2 regions of the Xenorhabdus budapestensis genome follow, and region 2 is predicted to be linked to the other one. Evidence: predicted binding sites of a transcription regulator. Region 2 holds the regulator's gene; the other holds the start of a gene.

Region 1 (4,440 bases), 2.1 Mb from region 2:
AGTTGGTTTTATCACTTGGTGAGTTACTGCCGTTTGATTGGAAAAACGTGTAGAGTGTTTTATTATTATTTTGTGTCCAATAGAAACTGTCCGATTTGATTATTCGGGCAGTTTCTATTATTCAGATAAATTAACCACTGATAACGTTATTTAGCCTCTACCGCTTCCATTCCGACCAGACCAACTTTCAGATAGCCAGCCTTACGCAGAGAATCCATCACGCTCATTAATGTTTCATAATCCACGGTTTTATCCGCCTGGAAGAAAATCGTGGTTTCTTTATTGGATTGGGTTGTTTGATCCAGTACCGAAGACAGCGTGTCACGCTCGACCAGCTGATCACCAACATATAGCTGATGATTTGCTTTTACCGTCAGAAAGACCGGTTTCTCTGGTCGGGGTTGTGGTTTGGCTGACGATGCCGGTAAATCGACTTTGATATCAACTGTTGCCAGTGGTGCTGCCACCATGAAGATGATCAACAGTACCAACATCACATCAATAAATGGAGTGACGTTAATCTCGTGTAATTCACCGTTATCGTCCAAATTCTCATTAAGACGTATTGCCATAATTGATTACCTTGCTTCTGCTTTTTCAGTTTTTCTGTCAGCCAAATCAAGATCACGACCAAGCAACAGCATTGCCTGTGCCGCCATATCACCTACTTGTCCACGGTATGATGAAATCACACGAGCAAAAACGTTATAGATAACTACCGCCGGAATTGCAGCTACCAAACCCAATGCTGTCGCCAAGAGTGCTTCTGCAATACCCGGAGCAACAACCGCCAGGTTAGTGGTTTGTGAATGCGCGATACCAATGAAGCTGTTCATGATCCCCCAGACAGTACCAAACAGGCCGACAAACGGTGAAATAGCACCAATAGTCGCCAGATAACCGTTTCCACGCCCCATATAACGGCTGATTGCCGCAACAGCGCGCTCCATGCGGAATGAGATACGCTCTTTGGTTCCATCTTTGTCAGTGCTTTCAGCAGATAAGTTGCGTTCAGACTGTGCTTCGTTCAATAACAGGCGGCTGATACTATTCTTACCGAAATCAGTGGCAATTTTCACGGCTGCATCCAGATTAGCAGCGTCAGCCAATGCCAGTTGCTCTCTGCGTAAACGGCGACGAGCCATTAATAACTCGCTTCCTTTGGAGAAGAAAAGTGCCCATGTAATAACAGAAGCAATCACCAAACCTACCATGACGCTTTTTACCACGACATCCGCATTCTGATACATACCCCAAACAGAAAGATCCGTTGCAAAACCACTGGACAAGTTTTCAGATCCTTCCACAGCCGTTGATTCCGCTGCGCCTGTTTCTGTTATTTCAGTGACCTCGGTAGTTACTGTTTGCTGTTCAGCTGTCACTGACGCATCCATTTTCTGAGCTTCGACTTGCTGTGTATCTGCTTTCGCCGCTCCTGCTTGCGGAGCCGCAGAAGATATCGATGTTGCCGGAGCCGCTACCTGAGTGGCCGCCTGATTTTCTGGCGCAGCAGCCGCTGTTGTTGGTACGGTATTAGCTGGTACGGTATTAGCCCAAGCTGAACCTGTTAACCCGAGGGCCAATAGAATAGAAGCTGTCAAATTACGCATCAGTTAGCCTTACTCTCTTTTTTATAGATTCTGTTACTTAGCAATGAATCGCGTATACTCATCTTGCTAATCCTAATATATCCTGAGCCATAGCTCGCTTTTCCACCTGATAAGGTTCCGTTTAACCCTATTTCATGCTTTTCATCACGTGAGGGAAAAGTCCATTCCAAATGATATCAGACATTGAGCGATTTGATAGTAATTATCATTACTATTTAATAAAAAAGTGGTAATGAAAAGGGGCGATTTCACTACAACCATCTTTTTTCACTATCACCAATCACCTTGAATTTTCGTCACGTTGCAAGAATCCCTTTGTAAAAAACGTGACAGATCTTTTAACTTGCAATGATTATTTGAGTAATCAACGTTAATTGAGGGGGAAATCATATGGCAGAAGAAAAGAAACTGGAGACCAAACTGGTTGATATCGGAAGAAAGCACAAATTCACGCTTAATGCTGTCAATCCCATTATCCAACGAACTTCATCCGTCATTTTCGAAACTGTTGAAGATCTGAGGCATGCCATAAAACATCGTGCTAACGGTGAACTATTCTATGGACGTCGTGGCACATTGACGCATTTTGCTTTTCAGGAAGCAATGGCAGAACTGGAAGGTGGCGTGGGGTGTGCACTGTATCCATCCGGTACAGCCGCTATTACCAACAGCATTCTGTCATTTGTAGAGACAGGGGATCATATTTTAGTAGCAGGTACAGCCTATGAGCCGACGCAAGAGTTTTGTAATCACGTTCTCAAAAAGCTGAATATTTCCACCGATTACTTTGACCCAATGATCGGAAAAGAGATTGCCACACTCATTCAACCAAATACAAAGGTCATCTTTCTAGAATCCCCCGGCTCCCTCACGATGGAGGTTCAGGATGTCCCTGCTATCGTGCAGGCTGCCCGGCAGATTAATCCTGAAATTGTCATTATGATCGATAATACATGGGCTGCCGGTATTCTCTTCAAAGCATTGGATTTTGGCGTCGATATTTCTATTCAATCCGCCACAAAATATATCATCGGCCATTCGGATGGCATGCTGGGTACGGCTGTCGCCAATAAGCGCTGTTGGGATCAATTGCGGGAAAATTCTTATTTGATGGGACAAATTGCCGACCCCGATACGGTTTATTTCGCAACCCGTGGATTACATACGCTGGCTGTCCGCTTAAAACAACATGAAGAAAGCAGCCTTGAAATTGCTAAGTGGCTATCCCAACGGCCTGAAGTCGCTGAGGTTTATCACCCCGCGCTACCTTCTTGTCCCGGACATCACTACTTTCAACGTGACTTCACTGGCTCCAGCGGGCTGTTCTCTTTCCTCCTGAATATTAACCTGACTTCCACTCAATTTTCTGATTATTTTGATAATTTACAACATTTTAAAATGGCGTTTTCTTGGGGAGGATTTGAATCGTTAATTTTGGGTATCTCACCTGAATCACTCGCGACTTTACGCCACTATCATTTCCCCAAACATTACCATTTCCCCAAAAAAGAAAGAACGTTAATCCGTGTACATATCGGACTCGAAAATCTCCAGGATCTGATTGCTGACTTGGATGCCGCTTTTACCCGCATTGCTATGCGTTAACATAAATTACTTGGCGTTAGCATAAATAACTTGATACATAACGATCGTCCCCCTGAATGGCTATCTTTCCACTACAGATGGCCACTGTTTTCTCTCCTTATCTTCAATTGATTCTCTTCATGCCAGATCAAATCAACTCCTCTACCACAATTTTGCGGTACACTGGGACACATGTACTTATTTGATACTTTTTGCTGTTGTTCAAAAACGGTTATGTAAAGGTATCGTGCAGAAATTACAGGATAAATAATGGAAACGTTAAGCGGGATCGTGCATGCACTTTGGCAGCATGATTTTACCCAACTCGCCAATCCCGATGTCATCTGGATTATTTATGGTGTTATCTTCGTCACGCTGGTGTTAGAAAACGGTTTGTTACCCGCCGCATTTTTGCCCGGAGATACTCTTCTGGTTCTTGCTGGTGCGTTAATCGCTAAAGGTGTTATGGGGTTCTTTCCAACCATCATTTTACTGACTATTGCAGCAAGCCTCGGATGTTGGTTAGGTTATTTGCAAGGACGTTGGTTAGGCCATACCCGGATCGTCAAGAACTGGTTGGCTCAACTTCCTCTACAGTACCGCCAACGTGCCAATATTTTATTTACCAAACATGGCCTGGCGGCGTTGCTCATCGGGCGTTTTCTCGCCTTTGTCCGTACTCTCCTGCCAACTTTTGCAGGTATTTCTGGACTGAATAATAAACGCTTTCAATTTTTTAATTGGTTAAGTGGCTTCTTATGGGTCATCATAATCGTGAGTTTTGGCTATATCTTGAATCAAATCCCTTTTGTCAAAGCACATCAGGATTTGGTCATGAATATTTTGATGATCTTGCCTGTCATTCTGTTGATCAGCGGTCTTACCGCATCTCTATTGATGTATTGGCGTCACAAAAAAGCATCATCAAGAAAACGTAAATGAATATATTGGTTATTCACCGCTATTTCAAAACCCTTTTTTTTCTCTGGTTATTAACTTCTCAATCCAAAAGTTAAATCATTAGAGTCCGCTCCGACAGGTATCATGATTGTCAATGATTTGAATTCTGACCAAATTTTGACAGAAAAGTTAAGTAACCTTGAATCGAGTGGACTCTGTTACTGCAATAAACCGATATAGACAAGCGATAGCATGTTAGGTGAACACCAGAACATTATGCTTGCTGCCAGTAAGCTAATTTACGAAGTGTCCATCTGATATGCCAAATCTGAAGGAGGTAAGAATG
Region 2 (4,440 bases):
CATATTATTGATGCGGCTATCTCCTGTTTTATCGAGAAGGGATTTCATGCAACATCAACAGCAGAAATCTGCAAAGCAGCAGGTATGAGTCCCGGAAACCTGTTTCATTATTATCCAACCAAGAATGCCATTATTAAAGCGATTGCAGAAGAAGACAGCCACGACTATGACGAAATTTTGGCGGCCTGTCATGATGAAAATTCAATGATTGCCACAATAGAAAAATTGTTGGCAAAGCTGATACAGCTCTACAACGAACCCGGCTATGCACGCCTCAGTATTGAAATTATCGCTGAGGCCAGCCGGAATCCGGCTATTAATAAAATATTCATCGAGAATGAGAAAAAAGTCCGGGAACGTTTAACTCTATTACTCAATAAAGGCATTGAGAACGGGGAAATCGATAAAAAACTTAATGCTGAACAGACTGCTTCCTGGTTGATGATCGCCGTTGACGGCGCTATCGGAAAGCAAATCATGGGGTCTGATTTTGAGTGGCGAGGAAGCCTTGAAGCTTTTACTTATATTATACGAAAAGCCTTTATTCCATAACCCTTACAAACGCTTTCTGATTAAGGCAAATGCCTTAATCAGACCAACACTATTCACTTTTCTCCGTTTTATTTCTCTTTCATACCGTACTTGCTATACACCACTTTCCCTACATTATTAGGTCTGAATTATGACTGAACCCGACAATCCCTCTTATCAACCAACAATCTCCCCCATCAACCAGTAGCGACACGCGTCCAGCTAAGGTATCATTGCCCGCTATATTATTGGTACACGCCCTTTATCAATCGAATTTATGGCAAAAGAACAAACTGATCGCACCACACTGGATTTGTTCGCAGATGAACGCAGGCCAGGGCGACCTAAAACAAATCCGCTGTCCAGAGATGAACAGCTTAGGATCAATAAACGCAACCAGTTGCGCCGGGATAAAGTCAAAGGACTGCGTCGGGTGGAACTAAAACTCAATGAAGATGCTGTTGGTGCTCTCAACCATCTGGCAAAACAGCGCAATATCAGCCGCAGTGAATTAATTGAACAGATGTTGCTGGCTCAACTGGCAACAGATAATCACCTTGCCAATTAACGGCTTTAATTCAACAGAGTGAAGCGGTGTCACCACACAAATCTGACAGACTTGTCACTGATGTTTGGTCAAAATAACGTTTTTCATTTTAATAAAACTGATATTTTTCCTGCTGATTTCAGCGTGACGTGTATGGATTTAATACACTAATAGAACAAGAGGTTAATCTACTTTATGGCAATAATAGGTATATTCTTCGGCAGCGACACTGGCAACACAGAGAACATTGCCAAAATGATCCAAGAAAAACTGGGCGGTGCTGATGTTGCGGAAGTTCACGATATTGCCAAAAGCAGCAAGGAAGATCTTGACGCCTTCGATATCCTGCTGCTAGGCATTCCAACCTGGTACTACGGCGAAGCTCAATGTGACTGGGATGATTTCTTCCCGACTCTGGAAGAGATCAATTTTGAAGGAAAGTTAGTTGCCCTGTTCGGTTGTGGTGATCAGGAAGATTATGCAGAATACTTCTGTGACGCTATGGGCACCATCCGCGATATTATTGAACCTCGTGGTGCAATTATTGTCGGTCACTGGCCAACTGAAGGGTATCACTTTGAAGTATCTAAAGGTATGGCTGATGATAATCACTTCATTGGCCTTGCTATTGATGAAGATCGCCAACCAGAATTAACCGAAGAGCGTGTTGATGCTTGGGTACAGCAGATTAAGGCTGAAATGAGCCTGTCAGAAATCCTCGGCGCATAATAAAAGATCTCCTCTGTGTATGTAAGGAAACAAATGCCTTTTGCACGGGATAATTCTTGAAATATGTGTCATGATAGCGAAGTGGGCATGGTTTTCATTTTCAGTATCCATGCCTATAATCTACAGCATGAAGCTGAATCATGATTCTCTCACGATACCCCAAGTATCACAAGTTCACTAAACTCAAGTTACAGGACTAAATCCGCATGACCGACAACAATAAAGCATTAAAAAATGCTGGACTTAAAGTAACACTTCCTCGCCTGAAAATTCTGGAAGTGCTACAGGTCCCAGAATGCCATCATGTCAGTGCGGAAGATCTCTACAAAAAACTGATTGATATCGGTGAAGAGATTGGCCTCGCCACTGTCTATCGCGTGTTGAACCAGTTCGATGATGCCGGCATTGTCACTCGCCACAATTTTGAAGGCGGTAAATCGGTTTTTGAACTCACTCAGCAACATCACCATGACCATCTGATTTGTCTCGACTGCGGCAAAGTGATCGAGTTCAGCGATGAGTCCATTGAAGAACGTCAGAAGGATATTGCTGCACGTCATGGAATCAAGTTGTCAAATCATAGTCTCTATTTGTATGGTCACTGTACTACAGGTGATTGCCGTAAAGATAGTACGTTACATGATGAGAAAGCATGATAAGAAGGCACGATAAGAAGTGATACATACTGCTCACTTTTGATATCGGCTCTTGTCAAAAGAAGCTGCTGCCGATTAGCCAAAGCTAATCGGCAGGTTGCTTTTTTACAGGCGATTATTTTTGATATACATCTTCAATTCGGCTGAAACGCTTACCATCAGTGCTAACAGAACGGACTTTCACATTACCTTCGACATATGGTCTTTGTCTGTCATCATAAATTTCCCAGGTTTTTCCATCATTCAACGAATACTGAATTGCCAGCCCGGGCAAAGCAATGTTCGCTTCCAATGTCCCTGACACAATCCTTGCGCCCGGTATTGGTAATCGATATGCAACATGTGCCTTATCCAGTTTTGCCATTTCACGTTGCCCCATTAAATTGGCAAAACGACGCCAATCATTATTGAGTTTATCGATTTCAACATACCGTGTGACTCCGCCTTTATATTCCCTGCCCTGCTGGTAATTCTGTTCCCATCCAGCCTGATGCCATGCACGTTCCGCCAGCGACAGCAAACGCGGATAAATCATATATTCCATTTGCTCATCAGTACGCACCGTTTCGCTCCATGATAGCCCTGACAAGCCATACGCCCCCGGCCAACGTTTATTACTGGTGGTATTGAAATAGTTGCCATTGATATCCACCGAAGTCTCGGCATTTTGTGGCATATTATTTGGTGCAAAACTGAAGATTTTGGCTTCATCATTAAAACGAGACGCCCAATAATAGCCCCGCTCCTTCGGATTAACTTCGTACGGCATATCCAGATAAACATAATCAGGGCTGGAAACAACGACACGATAGCCCTTGTTTGCCCAGTCATTAACGGAATCGTAACCTCCCCAATACAGCGTATCCCAAAAGTTCACCGTAACGTACTGAGTAGCAAAGTCTTTCACCGATTTCGCATGTTTCAGACCATCCTGCCATGACTGCATCGCCTCAATACCATGAGCATTGACAATCTTACTAACTTCAATCGCGAAATAACTGGCCAGCTCATCAACATCTTTGATGGTGCCATTCGCAATCATTTTTTGACAAACCTGAGATTTTGCCCATGGTTTGTCCTCAATTTTTTTATTTATGATCCCTTTACCCGGTTCAATTGGACCATCTTTGTCCTGATAACCCGACCCCAAACGAATATTTTTCGCTTCATCACCGCCAAAATGCCATGTTCTCAGTGATGTTCCGGCTTCTTTGTGCATAGCAACGATTTCACTGATGACTTTGTCAACAAAACGTTTGGAAGAATCCATGCACGGGTTCAAATAGCTATGGCGATCGTAAAACTGTACAGATGTCGTATTTGAGGTATCCGTCGGGTCGAGCAAACGGTACTCATTGGCTTCCTGTACCTTTCCTTCTGCCACCAATTTTTTATAGCGGGCTTCCATAGACACTACCGCTGCACGGGAATGGGCCGGAATATCAATTTCCGGGATCACCTCTATCTGACGAGCCTTAGCATATTTCAAGATATCAATGTAATCCTGACGGCTAAAATAGCCACTGCCCATATTATTACTTGCTGGCCCTGAGCCTAATTGTGGTAACAAACATTGCGTCTCAGTTAAATCATGGCAACGTTTGCTGCCGATTTCTGTTAATTCCGGTAAACCAGGAATTTCCAGACGCCAGCCTTCATCATCACTCAAATGGAAATGGAATTTATTCAGTTTATAAGCCGCCATTTGATCGAGCAGACGCAAGACAGCTTCTTTACTATGGAAATTCCGTCCGACATCAAGAAACATACCTCGATATTCAAATTTGGGGGCATCTTTTGCTGTTAATGTGGCTATTTTCGGTACACCATTGGCCGGAAGCAGGGAAAACAGTGATTGCAGGCCATAAAATACACCGGATTCATCAAAAGCAACAATTTGTGCTCCCTTAGTAGTGATATTCAGGGAATAAGCCCCTTTAACCCGCCAATCACCGGTAAATTTGTTAGCATTAATCT

Evidence for each region. Region 2 encodes Fur, which represses iron uptake genes when iron is present. Its sites were predicted from a motif close to ATAATAATGAGAACNACTATCAA; they were not measured.
Region 1: the regulator Fur is predicted to act here: its motif matches at 1,803-1,825, upstream of exbB (tonB-system energizer ExbB).

Annotation. Positions count from the first base shown of each region.
Region 1 covers NZ_CP072455.1:819,054-823,493, reverse strand. Annotated here, with positions in the region: gene HGO23_RS03585 (cytidine deaminase family protein) at 1-53, shown strand, start outside; gene exbD (TonB system transport protein ExbD) at 147-572, opposite strand; gene exbB (tonB-system energizer ExbB) at 579-1,610, opposite strand; gene metC (cystathionine beta-lyase) at 2,001-3,215, shown strand; gene HGO23_RS03565 (DedA family protein) at 3,465-4,136, shown strand; gene dkgA (2,5-didehydrogluconate reductase DkgA) at 4,438-4,440, shown strand, end outside.
Region 2 covers NZ_CP072455.1:3,134,887-3,139,326, forward strand. Annotated here, with positions in the region: gene HGO23_RS13595 (TetR/AcrR family transcriptional regulator) at 1-552, shown strand, start outside; gene ybfE (LexA regulated protein) at 809-1,099, shown strand; gene fldA (flavodoxin FldA) at 1,274-1,807, shown strand; gene fur (ferric iron uptake transcriptional regulator) at 2,014-2,463, shown strand; gene HGO23_RS13615 (beta-N-acetylhexosaminidase) at 2,579-4,440, opposite strand, start outside.